DNA from 4 places in the Clostridium subterminale genome. Region 3 is predicted to be linked to each of the others. Evidence: riboswitches for the same ligand, from Rfam matches in the RefSeq annotation. Region 3 holds a riboswitch; each other region holds the start of a gene.

Evidence for each region. Region 3 has a riboswitch for cobalamin ahead of ABDZ93_RS06580 (energy-coupling factor transporter transmembrane component T). Riboswitches for the same ligand answer to the same signal wherever they lie in the genome.
Region 1: it holds a riboswitch for cobalamin, as region 3 does, so the genes downstream of both, ABDZ93_RS10405 (ABC transporter substrate-binding protein) here and ABDZ93_RS06580 (energy-coupling factor transporter transmembrane component T) in region 3, are expected to answer to the same signal.
Region 2: it holds a riboswitch for cobalamin, as region 3 does, so the genes downstream of both, ABDZ93_RS02000 (cobyric acid synthase) here and ABDZ93_RS06580 (energy-coupling factor transporter transmembrane component T) in region 3, are expected to answer to the same signal.
Region 4: it holds a riboswitch for cobalamin, as region 3 does, so the genes downstream of both, ABDZ93_RS08655 (hypothetical protein) here and ABDZ93_RS06580 (energy-coupling factor transporter transmembrane component T) in region 3, are expected to answer to the same signal.

Annotation. Positions count from the first base shown of each region.
Region 1 is NZ_BAAACI010000006.1:313,500-318,041, reverse strand. Features, by position in the region: gene ABDZ93_RS10420 (hypothetical protein) at 216-497, shown strand; gene ABDZ93_RS10415 ((2Fe-2S)-binding protein) at 575-751, opposite strand; gene ABDZ93_RS10410 ((2Fe-2S)-binding protein) at 924-1,244, opposite strand; cobalamin riboswitch at 1,486-1,659, shown strand; gene ABDZ93_RS10405 (ABC transporter substrate-binding protein) at 1,801-2,826, shown strand; gene ABDZ93_RS10400 (FecCD family ABC transporter permease) at 2,837-3,916, shown strand; gene ABDZ93_RS10395 (ABC transporter ATP-binding protein) at 3,916-4,542, shown strand, end outside.
Region 2 is NZ_BAAACI010000001.1:369,681-374,222, reverse strand. Features, by position in the region: gene glyA (serine hydroxymethyltransferase) at 1-985, shown strand, start outside; cobalamin riboswitch at 1,121-1,294, shown strand; gene ABDZ93_RS02000 (cobyric acid synthase) at 1,485-2,981, shown strand; gene cbiB (adenosylcobinamide-phosphate synthase CbiB) at 3,023-3,961, shown strand; gene ABDZ93_RS01990 (pyridoxal phosphate-dependent aminotransferase) at 4,000-4,542, shown strand, end outside.
Region 3 is NZ_BAAACI010000002.1:153,331-157,872, forward strand. Features, by position in the region: gene ABDZ93_RS06570 (ECF transporter S component) at 1-105, opposite strand, end outside; gene ABDZ93_RS06575 (ABC transporter ATP-binding protein) at 92-1,771, opposite strand; gene ABDZ93_RS06580 (energy-coupling factor transporter transmembrane component T) at 1,752-2,636, opposite strand; cobalamin riboswitch at 2,862-3,037, opposite strand; gene asrC (sulfite reductase subunit C) at 3,135-4,097, opposite strand; gene asrB (anaerobic sulfite reductase subunit AsrB) at 4,112-4,542, opposite strand, start outside.
Region 4 is NZ_BAAACI010000005.1:242,666-247,207, forward strand. Features, by position in the region: gene ABDZ93_RS08640 (GNAT family N-acetyltransferase) at 1-303, shown strand, start outside; gene ABDZ93_RS08645 (HAD family hydrolase) at 322-1,113, shown strand; gene ABDZ93_RS08650 (DUF4269 domain-containing protein) at 1,120-1,698, shown strand; cobalamin riboswitch at 1,831-2,020, shown strand; gene ABDZ93_RS08655 (hypothetical protein) at 2,159-2,584, shown strand; gene ABDZ93_RS08660 (DUF1002 domain-containing protein) at 2,639-3,532, opposite strand; gene pepV (dipeptidase PepV) at 3,932-4,542, shown strand, end outside.

The DNA.
Region 1 (4,542 bases), on a different contig from region 3:
ATTATTACTTTATAATACATATATAATATTTTTTCTCATAGTCTAATTTATATACTAAATCTATTTAATTTTCTATATCCATTAAATTCATTAAATATTATTATGCATTTTGAGTAAACTATATAGAAAATAGAATTAAATTTTATGTTTCTTTTAATTCTGTTAATAATCATTTCTATTATCACTTAGAATATTGTTAAGAAAGGAGATTTTTTATGAACAGAATAGGTGAAGACGTTAAAGCTGGTATGAATAAAGTTACTGGTGAAGTTAAGGATATGTATAATGGAATGAAAATTCAATATGGTGAAAAGAAAGACGATATTAAGGAATTTATTTCAGAAAAAAAATTTGTTCGCGACCTTAAAAACCAAATGAAAGATGAGGTTAGAGATGAAGGTCAATTAGCTAAAAATATTTACAATAAAGCTATGGTTGGAGGAAAGGAAATAGCCAAAGAAATAAAGAATGATATTAAAAATCAGATGAAAAACTAATAATTATAAAAATTAATTTAGGTCTATATTGATATGAAAAGTAGTTATATCAATATAGACCTAAAAATTCATATTAATTATTTTTTTACTTCTTGAAGAATTTCTTCTATTTCACTAATACATGCTCCACAAACAGTTCCTGCTCCAGTAGCTTCCATTATATCATCTACTGTTTGAGCACCATCTTCAATAGCCTTCTTAATAGTGTTATAGTCTACATCTTGACAAGTACATACAATTCTATTTTCTGACATTTACTCTTCCTCCTTAATATAGACATATATGATTAATGTTGTTAATCATATATAATGTAATTATTCTTTAATAGTATTGCTATAAATTACATTTCAATACACTATATTTTTGGTTTTTATACATATCTCTTATAAGAATTGATGAATTAAATTATTTCTATGGTAATATGTGTTACTTATTTGAGCTAATTAAACTTTCAATAACGCATTTACATTTTCCACATGCTGTTCCTGCTCCTGTAGTTACCCCTACCTTTTCTACAGTATCATCTCCATTTTGTATTGCTTTTACTACTTCTTTAGTAGAGACATTTCTACATGTGCATACATCTCCTAATATTTTTTCAATTCTCTCAATGCATCCACCACAAACATCTCCTGCTCCCGTAGCAGCTTGAATATCTTCTACTGATCTAGCTCCTTGAGCCATTGCCTCTCTTACTGCAGCATAAGTAACTCCATTACATAGACATACGATTTTTTCTGTTGCCATTTTATATTCCTCCTATAATCTCTTATTTTATATATTTCCATTATAACCTAATAATATTTGTTAATCAATATTTATTATTTGATATTCATTCTTTATTCTCAGCCATTGATGTACCATATACTTTTATTCTTTGTTATTTTCAACAATATATTCAAATACTATCTCAACTTACAGATTTATTCCACCTTATTCATTGACAAGATTTCTCAATTATGATAGAGTATGATTTGTTTAGGTATAATAGCATATGAATAATATTGGTTAATTTAAAGGAAGATGGATGAAATTTCCACACAGTACCGCTACTGTAATTAGGGAGTATTAACTAAATTAAGTCACTGAGTCATTGATTTGGGAAGGCTAGTTAATATTATGATCTATAAGTCAGGATACTTTCCAATATTAAAATATCGATACTCTTCGAGTAAGGAGTGATATTAATCAATCATAGTAACTACGTTGTATTGTCTATGGTTTTACTTAGAGTATCCTTATGTATTCATAACAAATTATAACATTTAACTAATTATAATTGGAATAGTAAAGGAGAATTCAAATGAAACACTTAAAAAAAATCACTTCAATTTTATTAAGCTTGCTACTTATCCTTAGTCTTGTAGGTTGTAGTAATGGAAGCTCTAATAAAAACACTTCAAAAGAAAATTCTAATTCATCTCAAAATGAAAGCGCAGATTCTCATTATCCAGTAACAATTGAAACTTATAACTTCAAAAAAGAACCTATAAAACTAACTTTTAATAAAGCACCTGAAAAAGTTTTTGCTGTATATCAGAACTCTATAGAAACTCTTCTTGCTCTAGGTCTTGAGGATAAAATAGTAGCTGCTGCTGGTCTTGACCATCCTGTAAAAGAAGAATACAAAGCTGCTTTTGAAAAAGTTAATTATTTAAAAGAGTTTACTCCATCTAAAGAAACTGTAGTTATGTCCGAACCAGACTTTATTCTTGGCTGGTATTCCCTTTTTAAAGATAAAAGTCTTGGTGATGTATCTTACTGGAATGAAAATGGTATTAATACATATATGTCTTTAAATAGTGGTGTAGCTAAAGAGAAAACTATTGATAATGAAATTACTGACATATTAAACTTAGGAAAAATTTTCAACGTTGAAGATAAAGCGCAAGAACTAGTAAATAAAATTACTGAGGCTGTTGAAAACACATCTAATTCAGTTAAGGGTAAAGAAAAACAAAATGCTTTAGTTTTAGAGTTCTCCAAGGATAAAATCAGTACTTATGGAGCTAGTACCTTAGCTGGTGATATGATAACAAAACTTGGTGCCAATTTACTTAGTCCTGAAGGAAATAGCATTGGTAACGAAGATTTAATAAATCTAAATCCTGATTGTATATTTGTAGTATATATGGATAGAGGTGATGATAATGTTCCTCAACAAGAAGTAGATAAAATTTTGAAAGATGAATCTCTTCAAACACTTTCAGCTGTTAAAAATAAAAGAGTATATCCTATATCTTTAGGAGAAATGTATTCTAGTGGTATCAGAACTATAGATGGAATAAATACTTTCTCTGAAGGTTTATATGGAACCTTAGGTAAATAATACTATGACGATGAAAAATAAAAATAAATTTAAAGATTCTAATATTTTTAAGGAAATGCCTATTTATATAGGTACTTCTCTTGTTCTTTTAATAATACTTATTTCCTCAATAGGACTAGCTGTTGCCATTGGTTCTGTAAATATATCAATAAAAGAAGTATATAGTATTATTCTTTATAAACTCTTTAATATAGGTGAGATCTCTATGAGCACTTCCAAAATAGATGTTATATGGTTGATTAGAATGCCTAGAATAGTTTTAGCCATAGCCGTTGGAATGGGATTATCCGTAGTTGGTATTGTAATGCAGGCTATTGCTAAAAATCCTTTAGCTGACCCTTATATCCTTGGAATATCCTCAGGAGCCTCTCTTGGTGCTACCTTAGCAATTATCCTCGGTATTGGAACAAGTCTTGGTAGCAGTTATATTGGAATAATGGGATTTATAGGTGCTTTTACTATTTCAATGTTAGTTTTAAAGCTTTCTAATATAGGTGGACGAACTAATTCTGTAAAACTGCTTCTTTCTGGAATGGCTCTTAGCTCTGTATGCAGTGCCTTTTCAAGCTTTATAGTTTATATTACCAATGATGCTCAGGGATTGAAGGATATCAGTTTTTGGCTTATGGGTAGTCTGGCTGGTGCTAATTGGAATGAAATTTCTTTTATACTTCCTATTATTTTTATAGGAACATTATTCTTTATGACCCAATATAGAACTCTAAACCTAATGCTTTTAGGTGATGAAGTATCTGTGACTTTAGGTACTGATTTACATAAATTTAGAATCATTTATTTAATAATAACTTCCTTAATGATCGGTATAATAGTATACTCTTCAGGTATGATTGGATTTATTGGACTTATCATTCCTCATATAGTTAGAATTATATTTGGTACAGATCATAAAAAAATAATTCCTATAGGAGCTATACTAGGTGCAATATTTCTAATTTGGGCAGATGTCCTATCTAGAATTATAATAAAGGGTGCAGAGATTCCTATTGGTATATTGATTTCTATGATAGGAGCACCTTTTTTTGTATGGCTCATGATAAAAAAATCCTATGGATTTGGAGGTAGCAACTAATGCATATTTCAACTGAAGATATGAGAGTTAAAATAAGTGACACTGATATTCTAAAAGGTATTAATATAGATGTTAATAACAAAGAATTTATAGGGGTAATTGGCCCAAACGGTAGTGGCAAATCCACTTTATTAAAATGTATATATAGAACCCTAAAACCCAGTAGTGGCATAATTAAACTAGATGATATTGATCTAAGCAAATTATCTATTAAAGAAACTTCTAAAAAACTAGCAGTTCTATCTCAACATAATAATTATAATTTTGATTTCTCAGTAAAAGATATATTACTTATGGGTAGATCTCCACATAAAAAATTTCTGGATAGAGATACTAAAGAAGATTATGACATAATATATGATTCTTTGAATAAAGTAGGAATGCTAGACTTTATAGATAGAAGCTTTCTAACTCTTTCTGGTGGAGAACAGCAACGTATTATTCTTGCTAGGGCATTAGCCCAGCAAACTGACTGTCTAATTTTAGATGAACCAACTAATCATTTAGATATAAAATATCAGCTTCAACTTATGGGTATTGTAAAAAATCTTAATGTAGAAGTTATTGCTGCTATACATGATTTAAATATTGCTGCTATGTATTGCGATAAGATTTATGTTTTAAAA
Region 2 (4,542 bases), on a different contig from region 3:
ATTTGGCGCAGATCATGCCAACGTTCAACCTCATTCAGGCTCTCAAGCTAATATGGCAGTTTATATGAGCGTATTAGAACCAGGAGATAAAGTATTAGGAATGAATTTATCTGATGGTGGACACTTAACTCATGGAAGTTCAGTTAATTTTTCTGGAAAGTTATATAAATTTATATCTTATGGAGTAGGTGAAGATGGATTTATTGATTATGAGGCATTAAGAACTGTTGCTTTGGAAGAAAAACCTAAAATGATAGTTGCAGGAGCTAGTGCTTATCCAAGAATAATAGAATTTGATAAAATAAGAGCAATTTGTGATGAAATAGGTGCATATATGATGGTAGATATGGCTCATATTGCTGGACTTATTGCAGCAGGGGTTCATCCTAGTCCAGCACCATATGCAGATTTTATTACAACAACAACTCATAAAACTTTAAGAGGACCAAGAGGGGGAGCAATACTTTGTAAAGAAAAGTATGCAAAACTAGTAGATAAAACTATATTCCCAGGAATACAAGGTGGTCCATTAATGCATACTATTGCGGCTAAAGCTATTTGCTTTAAAGAGGCTCTAGATCCATCTTTCAAAGAATATCAGCAAAAAGTTTTAGAAAATGCTAAAACCCTTGCAAATGCATTAAAAGAGAGAGGATTTAATTTAGTATCTGATGGTACTGATAATCATTTAATTCTATTGGATTTAAGAAATAAAGATATTACAGGAAAAGCAGCAGAACATCTATTAGATGAGGTTGGAATTACTGTAAATAAAAATACAATACCTTTTGAAACACAAAGCCCATTTGTAACTAGTGGTATTAGAATAGGTACTCCAGCTACTACTACTAGAGGTTTTGGAAAAGATGAAATGATTGAAATTGCTGATATAATGAATTGGGCAATTGATAATAGAGATAATGATTTATCACCAGCTAAGGAAAGAGTTAAAGCTCTTTGTGATAAAATTCCACTATATAAGTAAATTACTTGCAATAAGTAAATACCTGGCATTTTATCTGCTAGGTATTTATATTATTTAAAAATATAAGGATGAATACATAAGTAATATTTAGATTATATTGACTTATTTGTTTAAACCTCTTATAATTATGATTGAAAATCAAATAGTATTTTAGGTGCTTTTTAAAAGTGAAAAGGGAATATGGTTAAAATCCATAGCAGCCCCCGCTACTGTAAATGATGACGACCCTCAAAATACCACTCTTCATAGGGGAAGGTGAGGTTAGAATGATTCATAAGCCAGGAGACCTGCCTAAATGTAAGCTTTCGGAGGGAAATGAGCTATTTTAGTGGCTAAGTTAATATGTATAAGAAAATTAAAAAATTTTGTAAGTTTTATCTTACTTATATTTAAACTTATATTCTTATTTTACTAAGATGGAAATTTTTTATTTATTTGGGCAAGGGAGCTTTTCTTCCTTGCTTTTTTATTTTATTTAGATAGAAAGAAGGTATAGTAAATGGCTAAAATAATGATTCAAGGTACAGCTTCTTCTGTAGGGAAAAGCATACTAGTAACTGCATTATGTAGAATATTTAAACAAGACGGATATTCGGTATGCCCGTATAAGTCACAAAATATGTCTCTTAACTCATATATAACACTGGATGGAAAAGAAATGGGGCGTGCCCAAGTGTTACAAGCTTACGCTGCTGGTCTTGAACCACAGGTATATATGAATCCTATTCTGCTAAAACCAACTACAGATAAAAATTGTCAAATAATTTTTAATGGAGAAGTCTATGGTTACTCTAATGCAAAGGAATATCATAATTTAAAAGTTAAATTCAAGGATGATTTAAAATCTGCTTTTGAAGAATTGGAAAATCAATTTGATATTATTGTTATGGAAGGTGCAGGAAGCCCTGCAGAAATAAATTTAAGAGATAATGATATTGTTAATATGGGTATGGCTGAACTAATAGATGCGCCTGTTTTACTTGTAGGTGATATCGATAAGGGAGGCGTATTTGCATCTTTATTAGGTACTATTATGCTCCTTAGTGATGCTGAGAAGGACAGAGTTAAGGGAACTATTATAAATAAGTTTAGAGGAGATATATCTTTACTTAAACCAGGAGTTGATAGTTTAGAGGAGCTAACTCATAGAGATTGCTTAGGGGTTGTTCCATATTTTAAATTAGATTTAGAAGATGAAGATGGAGCTGTTGACCTTAATAAGAACATCACAGATAAAATAGATATAGCTATTATAAGATTGCCACATATATCAAACTTTACTGATTTTGATGCATTATCTATAGAACCAGATGTTTCTGTAAGATATGTGGAAACTGTAAACGAATTTAAAACTCCTGATTTAGTTATAATTCCTGGAACTAAAAATACACTAGGAGACTTAGAATATCTAAAAAAATCAGGTTTATATAACAAGATTAGAGAATATGAGGGTAATGGAAAAATTATAGGTATATGTGGTGGATATCAAATGCTAGGTAAAGTACTAGAAGATCCTTATGGGATTGAAACTTTACTAGAGTTTATGGATGGATTAGATCTTTTACCTATAAAAACAGTATTTGAAGAGAAAAAGGTTACTACTAGAGTTAATGGTATCATAGCAAAGGACTTAATAAACAATAACACTCCTTTAAATATATATGGATATGAAATACACATGGGAAAAACTACAATTATGGATGAAGGTAAAAACCTTATTACTATAAATAAGAGTAATAATGAAGAGACTAATCATTTAGATGGGGTAGTAAATGATAAAGGAAATGTGATGGGAACCTATATTCATGGCGTTTTTGATGGGGTTGAATTTAGACAACATATTATTAATGAATTAAGAAGAAATAAGGGGATTGAAGAGAAGGCTTCTATGCCTTATGAGCACTTAAGAGAAAAGGAATTAGATAAACTAGCTGACCTTGTAAGATCGTCTATAGACATGGATAAAATATATAAAATAATGGGCTTAAATAGGTAATAGGAGATATTATTATGATTAATTTTCATATATCTTTAAATATACTTTGTGTATTTTTAGCAGCTATCTTAGACTTTATTTTAGGTGATCCTAGTTGGCTACCACATCCTATTATATATATTGGAAAGCTTATTGGTGCTCTAGAAAAGTGGCTAAGAAAACACTTCCCTAATAATAGTAAATTGAAGTGGACTTCTTTATTTATGGTATTTATAGTTTGTGCAATGACATACATGATTCCTTATTTATTACTTAAACTATCTATAATAAATAATATTATTTTTATAGTAGCTAACACTCTAATAATATGGACAACGCTTGCGGCTAAGAGTCTTCATTCAGCAGGAATTCAAGTCTATGATGCTCTTGGTGAAGATGATATAAAAGAAGCTAGAGTTAAACTTTCATATATTGTAGGTAGAGATACAACTTCTTTAAGTAAGGATGAAATAATTCGAGGGGATGTAGAAACCATAGCTGAAAATACTTCTGATGGTATAATTGCACCTATAATTTATGCCATTATCGGAGGAGCTCCCCTTGCTATGATGTATAAAGGTATTAATACTATGGATTCTATGGTAGGGTACTTAAACGAAAAGTATAAGAATATAGGTTTTTTCCCAGCAAATATTGATGATATATTTAACTTTATTCCTGCTAGATTAACAGGAGTATTAATGTGTCTTACAGCATGGATAGTTAATGGAAGTATAATTACATCCTTTAAGATTATGATTAGAGACAGAAAGAATCATAAAAGTCCAAATTGTGCTTATCCTGAAGGAGCTACAGCTGGAGCTCTATCTATTGAATTAGGTGGTACTAATACTTATTTTGGAGAAGTAGTAGAAAAACCAACTATCGGTGATGCTACAGAATCATTAAGTCATCATCATATAAAAAAATCTATAATACTAATGTATAGTAGTGAAATTTTGCTAATAATTTTAAGTTTAGCATCTTTGATTATACTTTAATTAAAGTTGATTACTTATATATACTTACACATATTAAGATGAAAGGTGGTATATATATTTTGAAACATGGAGGAGATATATATACTGAAGGTACTTTAATTGGAAGAAAACTTTTAGACTTTAGCTCAAATGTAAATCCTATACCTATATCTAAGGAATTTAAGGATAATATAGGAGAAGCTTTAGAAAAGGTACCTCTGTATCCAGATATAAAATATAGAGAATTAAAAAATAACCTATTAAATTATTTATTTAATAGTAATGAGCACTTTAATGGAAATGCCTATGGAGAAGAGTCTCTTAAGAGCATAAGTATTGAAAATATTATAGTAGGGAATGGAGCAGCTGAAATATTAGATTTAGTTATAGGCTATTTGAATTCTATAACTATAGTTGTTCCTTCCTTTGTAGAATATGAAGACTTTAGTAAAAAACATAAATTGAGCATTAATTATTCTTTTTTAAATGAATTTATGGAATATGATTATGTAGATATTTTTAAAAAAGTACAAAATACAGAGGGGTTAATAATCGCTAATCCCAATAATCCAAATGGTTGTATTATTGATCATTGTAAATTT
Region 3 (4,542 bases):
CAATGTAGAAAGTAAAGCAAAACTATTTTGTATATCCTTTTGCAGTGTAAGTATCATAAGAACTAAAATAATAAGGGATGTTATTATTAAACTAATTTTTTTCATTTGCTTGTCCCTCTTTTAGTAAATATTTTTTTCCTTCATCAAGTGTAAAAATCTTCTCATTTACATTCTTAAAAAGTTTATTTATGGAAGTTGTATAGTAAATTCCATGGCTTAGTACCTCATCTCTACTTCCTATTGATACTACTTCTCCATTAAACATAAGGGCAAAATTTTTGCAAAAATCACAGGCAAAATCTACATCATGGGTGACCATAACTATTGTAGTTCCATTATTATTTAAATTTTTAAGAACCCTACCTAATTTATTTTTAACTTCAAGGTCAAGGCCTCTTGTTGGCTCATCAATGAGAAGTATTTTAGGCTTCATCACCAATATAGAACCTATGGCTACCCTCTGTTTTTGACCTCCACTTAAATCCCTTGGATTTTTATCCATAAGTTCATAAATATCTAAATCTTTTAAAACCTTTTCTAATTCTTCCTTATCAAAGGAATTATAATTATCCATTGTAAACTTTAATTCTTCATACACCGTTGATTTTGATATATAATCATTTGGATTCTGTGATACATATCCAATGATACTTGCCATCTTATTAACAGTTAATTTTTTCACTTCATTACCAAATACCTTAATACTACCTTTATACTCTTTAAGCCCAATAAGAGAATTTAAAAGTGTACTCTTACCGGCCCCATTTGCTCCCATAATACCTATGAAATCTCCATTTTCAATATTTAATGAAAGATCTTTTATGGCATGAATTGAATGAAAATAGCAATTTAATTTTTCTATTTCTATTGCATTATTACCATATTCGCAGGCTTGTTTCTTAATATAATTTTTATCTGTTTTTGAATCTAAACACTCTAATCCAATGTCAGAATATTTATCATCGATTTTACATCTAGTTTCTTTGAAATCATTAGGCATGGCATCCCATGAAAGTTTTTTTGTTAACTTCAAATAATCAGGTAAAAAATTAAAAACTTCTTCCTTAGATTCTTTATAAAAATCATACCTACTATTATAAAAATTAACTTTACCCTCATTCATATAGGCAATCTTATCAGCTATATCAAACCATTTATTTACTCGCTGCTCTATAACTATTATTGTTATTCCCAATTCTTCATTTATTTTTCTAATTAGATTCACAATGCTTTCTGCCGCAGAAACATCAAGCTGAGAGGAAGGTTCATCAAAAATAATACATTTTGGCAAATATGCCACTGCAGAGGCTATTGCAACCTTTTGCTTTTGCCCTCCTGATAAAGTTGTTATATCTCTTTCTGCCAGGTCAGTTATTCCTATAAACTCCATGACCTCCCATACACGTCTCTTAATTGTTGATTCACTTACCCCTATATTTTCAAGTCCAAAAGCAATCTCTCGGTGAACCTTATTCATCATTAATTGCTTCTCTGGATCCTGAAAAACCATTGTAACTGTCTTTGCCCTTTCGCTATGGCTCATCTCTTCTAGCGATACTCCATCAATGATAATTCCTCCTGATATGGTACCACCGTAAAAATGAGGAACAGCACCTGTAATTGATTTAGCTAAAGTTGATTTTCCTGAACCCGATTTCCCAACTACTAATAAAACATCTCCTCTACCTAATCCTAAATTTATGTTATTTAAAGATTTCTTTCCTTCTAGAGGATATGAATAACTTAAATTTTCAATCTCTATATATTCCATTGTCTTTCTCCCTACTATATTTTAAAATTAATAATGTAATAGCTAGAATTATCACAAATATTGATGTTGTTCCATAGTTAAATATATTTACTAGACTTATCCCATCATATATTTTGAAATCAACAGCTCCTTTATATTGAGCAAATATATATACTATTAATAAAACTCCGCTTAAAACCATAATAGAAATATCTTTTTTTCTAAACTTCTGTCTGTCATAGGTACTTCTTTCATTACTTAAAAATCCTCTAACAAAAGCTGCTTCCCCTATATCGAAAGAACTTTCCATAGAATTTTCAAGTAATATTGACAATACTGGAACATAGCTTTTAGTCATTTCTCTTGAACTCTTTTTATTAAAATCAACTCCTCTAATTGTATAAATTTCTTTAAGTTTATTTAATCTATCTCTAAGACCAGGAACTAACTTAAAAGCAATAACCAGAGTTAAAGTTGATTTTGGCATCTTGCTTGAAAAATATGAAATTGCCCTATCTGAATCAATAATAAATTCAAAGGATATAAAGAGACTGGCCACTGCAAATAACTTAAGTGCCATTGTTAATGCGTATATCAAAGCCTCCAAGGTAAATTTTTTACTTCCAATTTGAAGTAAAACCATACTACCTTGTGTAACAAATATCATATTTAGAAGAATTATAAATATGGCAAAGGGTATAAAATAAACTAAAACTTTTTTTAATTTATATGTGTTTCCGCTATATATGAATAATGAAAATATATAAAAATATAGAGAGAAAACCACTGCTGGATTATCATTAGAAAAAATTATTATTATTAATGATAAAAATAAAATAATATATGTTAAAACATGAAAATCAAACTTTCTTATTTTAAAACTCAATTTTTCGCCTCCTTTTAATAAATATTAATTTACTACTTATTTCGAATAAATTTAAACGTAAAAAAAGTCCATTTAACTCTAAGTTAAATGGACTTAAATAACATCATAATTACCAATCATATACATCATAAAAATATATAAATACAAAGAATATATTAAAAATATATTTATGTATACATATGTATATAAATATCTTGTGTTACACCACTCCATTCTCCGCAGAGTTTACGTGTTAAAACACAGGCAGGTCTTCTGACTCAGGTTTCATGGTTTTTGTACACCTTCCCAGTTTCCCAGTGGTATAAGTACAAAACTCCACCTTTACAGCGGCGGGACCGTGTAGGATTTACACCTACTTCCCTTTTAATTGATAAAATCAAACCTATATTTCATTATTTACTTTTTATTCATTTTCGCAAATTTTACAAATATGATTATACTACAACAAATATTTACATTCAAGGGGCAAAAGTCAATTGTGAGTAAAATATATTATTTTTAATACTTAATTCCATCCCAGTACATGGTTTCTTGAACAATAGTTTTATCCGATAGATTAACTCCTTCCATTGCCCACTTTTTAAATTCTGGGAATCCTGTTCTATCTACAATATATCCTATATGCTCCTTACCACCTGGGGCATCCTTATCTATATATTCCTTAACATAGTTATAAGTATTACAGATAATTTTTATGATACTTTCCTCATCTACCCAAGCTATAAAATCTTTTGCCATACGTGGATTTTTCTTTCCTGTTCTACCTAAAAGAACAAGCTTGTAATATTTTTCTCTACTTCTAGTCCATGCATCCGTCGGACACGCTATTACACACTCTCCACATCCTATACACTTTTTGTGATCACGTTGAATTTTATAGTTATTCATAGTTAATGCTCCAGTGGATTTCCTTGTACATGCTTTTACGCAAGCTCCGCAGGATACACATTTATTCATATCATATTGTGGTTCGGTCATTCCTATTATTCCAAAGTCATTTAATCTAACTTTTGCGCAGTCATTAGAGCACCCTGTTAATGCCACTTTAAAGTGTAGGTCATTTGGGAATATAGCCTTTTCTATCTTTTTAGCAAACTCTGTTGTATTGTAATTAGCATATGGACAGATATTGTTTCCTACACATGCAGATATATTCCTAGTTCCAGCTGCAGAATAACCCATGCCTTCATCTACTTGATTAATTTCTAATCCTTCGATGATTGGTTGTAGTAAAGCATTTACTTTATCTATATCTTCAAATCTAATACCAGGTACTTCAAATCCTTGTCTCGTAGTAATGTTTACAGTTCCATCACCATATTTTTCTGCAATCTCTTGAACCATAGATAAATACTTAGCATCCATCTTCCCCCCTGGAACACGAATTCTTGATGCAGTAAATCCTCTTGTTTTTGTAACTCTAAAGGCATTCTTTTTAAGTTTTTTAGTGTTTATATCCATATCCTCACCTCCAATTAATCTATTAGCTCTTTACCCTTTGTATAGTTAAATACAGGGCCATCTAAGCAAATATAAGTATCATCTATTTTACAGTGTCCACATTTTCCAATTCCACAACACATTTTTCTCTCTTGAGAAATCCAAATATTCTTCTCTGGAATTCCTCTCTTTAAGAATTCTGCCACAGTAAATTTCATCATGATTGGTGGTCCTACTACAACTACTTGTACATCATTAATATCGTTTATATCCATATCAGGAATATACTTAGTCACCATTCCCACATTCCCTTTATAATTCTCGTCTGCTTTATCTACAGTAAGAATTAGGTCTATAGTATTCTTCCATCTCTCCACATCATCTTTAAATAAAACATCTTCTGGTGATTTAAATCCACAAATTAAAGAAAAGTTTTTAGCATCCTGTGGATTATTAGCAAAGTAGT
Region 4 (4,542 bases), on a different contig from region 3:
AATCCTACTACTAATTTTATAGCTAAAGAGGATGGTAAAATAATAGGAAGTATATTATGTGGACATGATGGCAGAAGAGGATATATTTATCATACTGCTGTAGATATAAGATATAGAGGGAGAGGTATTGGGAAAAAGCTAGTTAATTCAGTTATTAATGCCTTAAAACGTGAAGGAATAAATAAAGCTACACTAGTTGTATTTACTAATAATGAAATTGGGAATGAGTTTTGGAGATCTATAGGATGGGAGAAAAGAGAGAATTTAAATTCCTATAATTTAAGTCTTAATAATGAAAATTAATTTAGTTGGGGGATTAATATGGATAAAAAGATTAAATTGATTATAACTGATTTAGATCGTACCTTTTTAAGGACAGATAAAAGTATTTCTAACTATAGTTTAGATGTTATAAAAAGATGTAAGGAGCAGGGAATATATATTGCTATAGCTACAGCTCGTTCAGAGCAAGCAGCTACTAATTACATTGATCTAATAAGACCTGATATTGTAATTTCTAATGGAGGAGCATTAGCAAAGTGTAGGGATGAGGTTATCTATAAATGTATGCTATCAAAAGAGGTATCTGATTCATTAATTAAGGATTGCGTTATGGATTTACAGGTGGGTGAAATAACTGTTGAAACTGAAAATGCATATTATTCCAATAGTGAAGAGATAAATAAACACGGTGAAGATTATATTCATGCTAAATATACTGATTATTCCAAACCACTAAATTGTATGACCTATAAAATAACAGTGGAAGTTTTAGAAAATAGTATTGCTGAAAAAATTGCTTCAAAATATCCACAATGTAGTTTTCTAATTTTCGTTGGAGAAAATTGGTGTAGATTTGCTCATAGAGAGGCAACAAAATTTAATGCTATTAATGAGATAGCTAAATATTTAAATATTAGCCTGGAAGAGATAGCTGCATTTGGTGATGATATTAATGACATAGGAATGATAAAACATTGTGGACAAGGTATAGCAGTATCAAATGCAATTAAAGAAATTTTAGATTGTGCATCACATATTACAGGAAGTAATGATGAGGATGGTGTAGCAGCTTTTATTAGTGAAAATTTCTTAGAGAAGGATGAAAACTAGATTAGTATGAAGAATAAAGATTTTACAAATATAAACTACCTTAAACAAGGTAATATAAAACAACAAAATGCATATAAAGTACTTAAGGAACTAGATATATTTAATGTTTTAAGAAAGTTTGATCCAATATTAGTAGGAACTATACCAATTAATATTGATATAGAAAACAGTGATTTAGATATAGTATGTGAAGTTTATGATTTTAAGGAATTTCAGAAGATAGTAGAAAATAAGTATTCTATGTTCAGCAAGCTTCATATAAGTAATAATAGTACAGATAATGAGACAATATTAACTGTAAATTTTTATGTGGAAGATATTGAAATAGAAATATATGCTCAGTCATTGAATAGTTGTAAGCAGAATGGCTATAGGCATATGGTAGTGGAAGATAGAATACTTAGATTAGGTGGAGAAAGAACTAGAGAAGAGATTGTTATCCTTAAGAAAAGTGGCTTAAAAACAGAACCAGCTTTTGCAAAATATTTAGGTATTGATGGAAATCCATATGATGAGTTATTGAAATTAGAAGAATATAGTGATAAAAAGATTAGGGATATGTTATATAATATTAGAAATAGCTAGTTAAATTTAGATATTTAACAATAAACATTAAAATAACTACTAAAACTTCTAATTTGGAAGAAAAACAATAGTTAGAGTTATAATTAATAGTTTGACATGAAAATAAGAAAGGTATAATATGATATTAACAATTGAATATTATGGAAGATGGGTTCAGTTATATTCTTTTATAGCTGATTAAAAGAGAAGTTGGGTGCAAATCCCACGCGGTCCCGCCGCTGTAAGAGAGGAGTTTTCTTCTAATATGCCACTGTTTTTATGGGAAGGCAGAAGAAAATAATGATACTCAAGCCAGAATACTTGCCTATTTTTTACGCTATAATTCTACGAGAGATGGAAGGGTGTGATTTAATCTATGATAAATAAGATTTAAGACCTTTTAGTTTTAGTAGCTAAGAGGTTTTTTATTTTAGCAGTAATAAAGCATTAAATTTAAATTATTAGCAAGGAGTGATTGTATATGAAAAGAGCACAATTTGATAAGGAAAGTTTATTACTAGTTATATCAGAAGTACCAAAGGTTTTAAAAAACCTAGATAATATTATAGATACAAACAATGAGAAAATAGATTTTTCGGAAGAGAACTTCAAGACAGAATTTACTAAGTTTATAGAACTTTTAGGAAAATATATGAGTAAATGCTTAGTAACCATAAGCGAGCCTTATAATGAAAATTTATATAGTGTAAGTATAGACAAATCAGTAGATGCTGGATTTTTTCCGCAGATATCATCTGAATTTTACAACTATTTGAAAAATTTTAGAAAATGTGACGAGTCTATAAAGAATGTATCCTATAATGAACTATATAAATTCTACGTGGATAACCATGACAACATAGATAAATTATATGACCATATGATAGAGTTTACTAACAAACTATAAAAAATAAACCGTACCTTAAAAGGTGCGGTTTATTTTTATAATTTAGCCTTCATTTTAGTTGAAAAGTGAACTGAAGAATTCGCTAATCCAGTTAAATAGTTTATCAAAGAAGCCTGAATCCTTAAGTTCTTTTCCTAGAGATGCCATCTCATCTTTAAACTTAGATGCACTTTTATCTAAGGTATCCTTAAGCTTAGAATAGTCTAAGTCTAGGTTGTTTATATCAGACATTAATGAAACCATATTGTTTTGAATAGTAGCACTTATATCTACATCATATTTATTTTCAACCTTCTCAACAATTTTCTTAATTTCTTCTTCACTAGACGGCTTGTCTTTTATAACGGCTGTCTTAACTTCATTGATGATTGCAGAAGCTTCTGTATCACCTATTTCTTCAGCTAAATCTAGGGATACATCTATTTCCTTTTGAGCAGCTTGCTTATTAGGTGTAGATAATTCACCACCCATTATATTCTCAGCACCAGCTAGAATTCCAGCAAGGGCTGATTCTCCAGTTACCTCAAAAGGAGCTGAGGCTGTAACCTCTGCATTCAATATACCAGAAGTAATTAATGCATTGGCAAGCATATCATTAGTTACTAGAGTTAAGTTAGAAGAGTTTACTGTTACGCCATTTTCTTTTTGTAATAGCTTAACATAGGCACTGGAATACCATCCACCTGTAAAATTGGTTAATTCCTTTTCATCAAGTCCAAATTGTTTTATTGCCATTTTACTGTCTACATATATAGCTTCAATATTGTCTGGAGCTTTAAAGTATTCTCTTAATTGAGCTTCTTGACTATCACTTAAATCTGAACCAAAACTTAGAATTTCACCACTTGGGTATTCACCATGAATATCTGCAAAGGCAGTTGTAGGTATAGATATACATGTGAGAATACCTAAAGTTATAGCTAACTTTTTAAAAAATTTCTTTGACATCTTAAATTCTCCTTATACTTAAAATGTAAGTAATACTACTTGTATCATAAAAACTAAATAGTATACTTATATAATTAATTATATATATTATATTTTATATTTATAGGATATAGAATAAATATTAATAAATTTGTAATAAACATTAGGTATCTTCAAAAAATAAATAAGTCATAATGCTCGTCTATTTTGTCTTATACTGCGTCAATAGAACCATTAGATAGTGCTACTATCTGCAGAACCTGTTTCCTTGTCTAACTCAAAATATACTTCTCATCTTTGACTTATTATTTATTTTCAGATGCCTTAAAGAGTAAATTAACTGTGACATCTATGGAAATAAAACAATTTTAGTATTAGAATGGAATTATAGTTAAATTTTAAAATAAAGGTGGGATTTGGATGTATAAAAATCAAATAGAAGAGTATTTTCAAAATCATAAAGATGAAATGTTAAATGACATATGTGATTTAATAAGAATAAGAAGTGATAGATCAGAGGCAAAAGAAGGTATGCCTTTTGGTGAAGGTCCTGCAAAGGCTCTAGAGTCTGCTCTAACTCTAGCAGAAAGCATGGGATTTAACACTAAAAATTATGATAATTATGTAGGTGCTATTGATTTTAATGATAAAGAAAAACAATTAGATATTTTAGCTCATCTAGATGTAGTGCCTGTTAGTGATGATTGGACAGTTACAAAACCTTTTGAACCAATAATAAAGGATGGCAGATTATATGGAAGAGGCTCAGCTGATGATAAAGGACCAGCACTAGCAGCCTTGTATGCTTTAAAGGCTGTTAAAGATTTAAATATACCTTTAAGTAAAAATGTTCGTCTTATTTTAGGTACAGATGAGGAATGTGGAAGCTCTGACATAGCATATTACTATAAAAAAGAGAATGAAGCACCTATGACTTTTTCACCTGATGCAGATTTTCCTGTTATAAATATTGAAAAGGGAGGACTACATAGTCCTTTTGAAAGTAAATTTGAAGAAGATAACAACCTTCC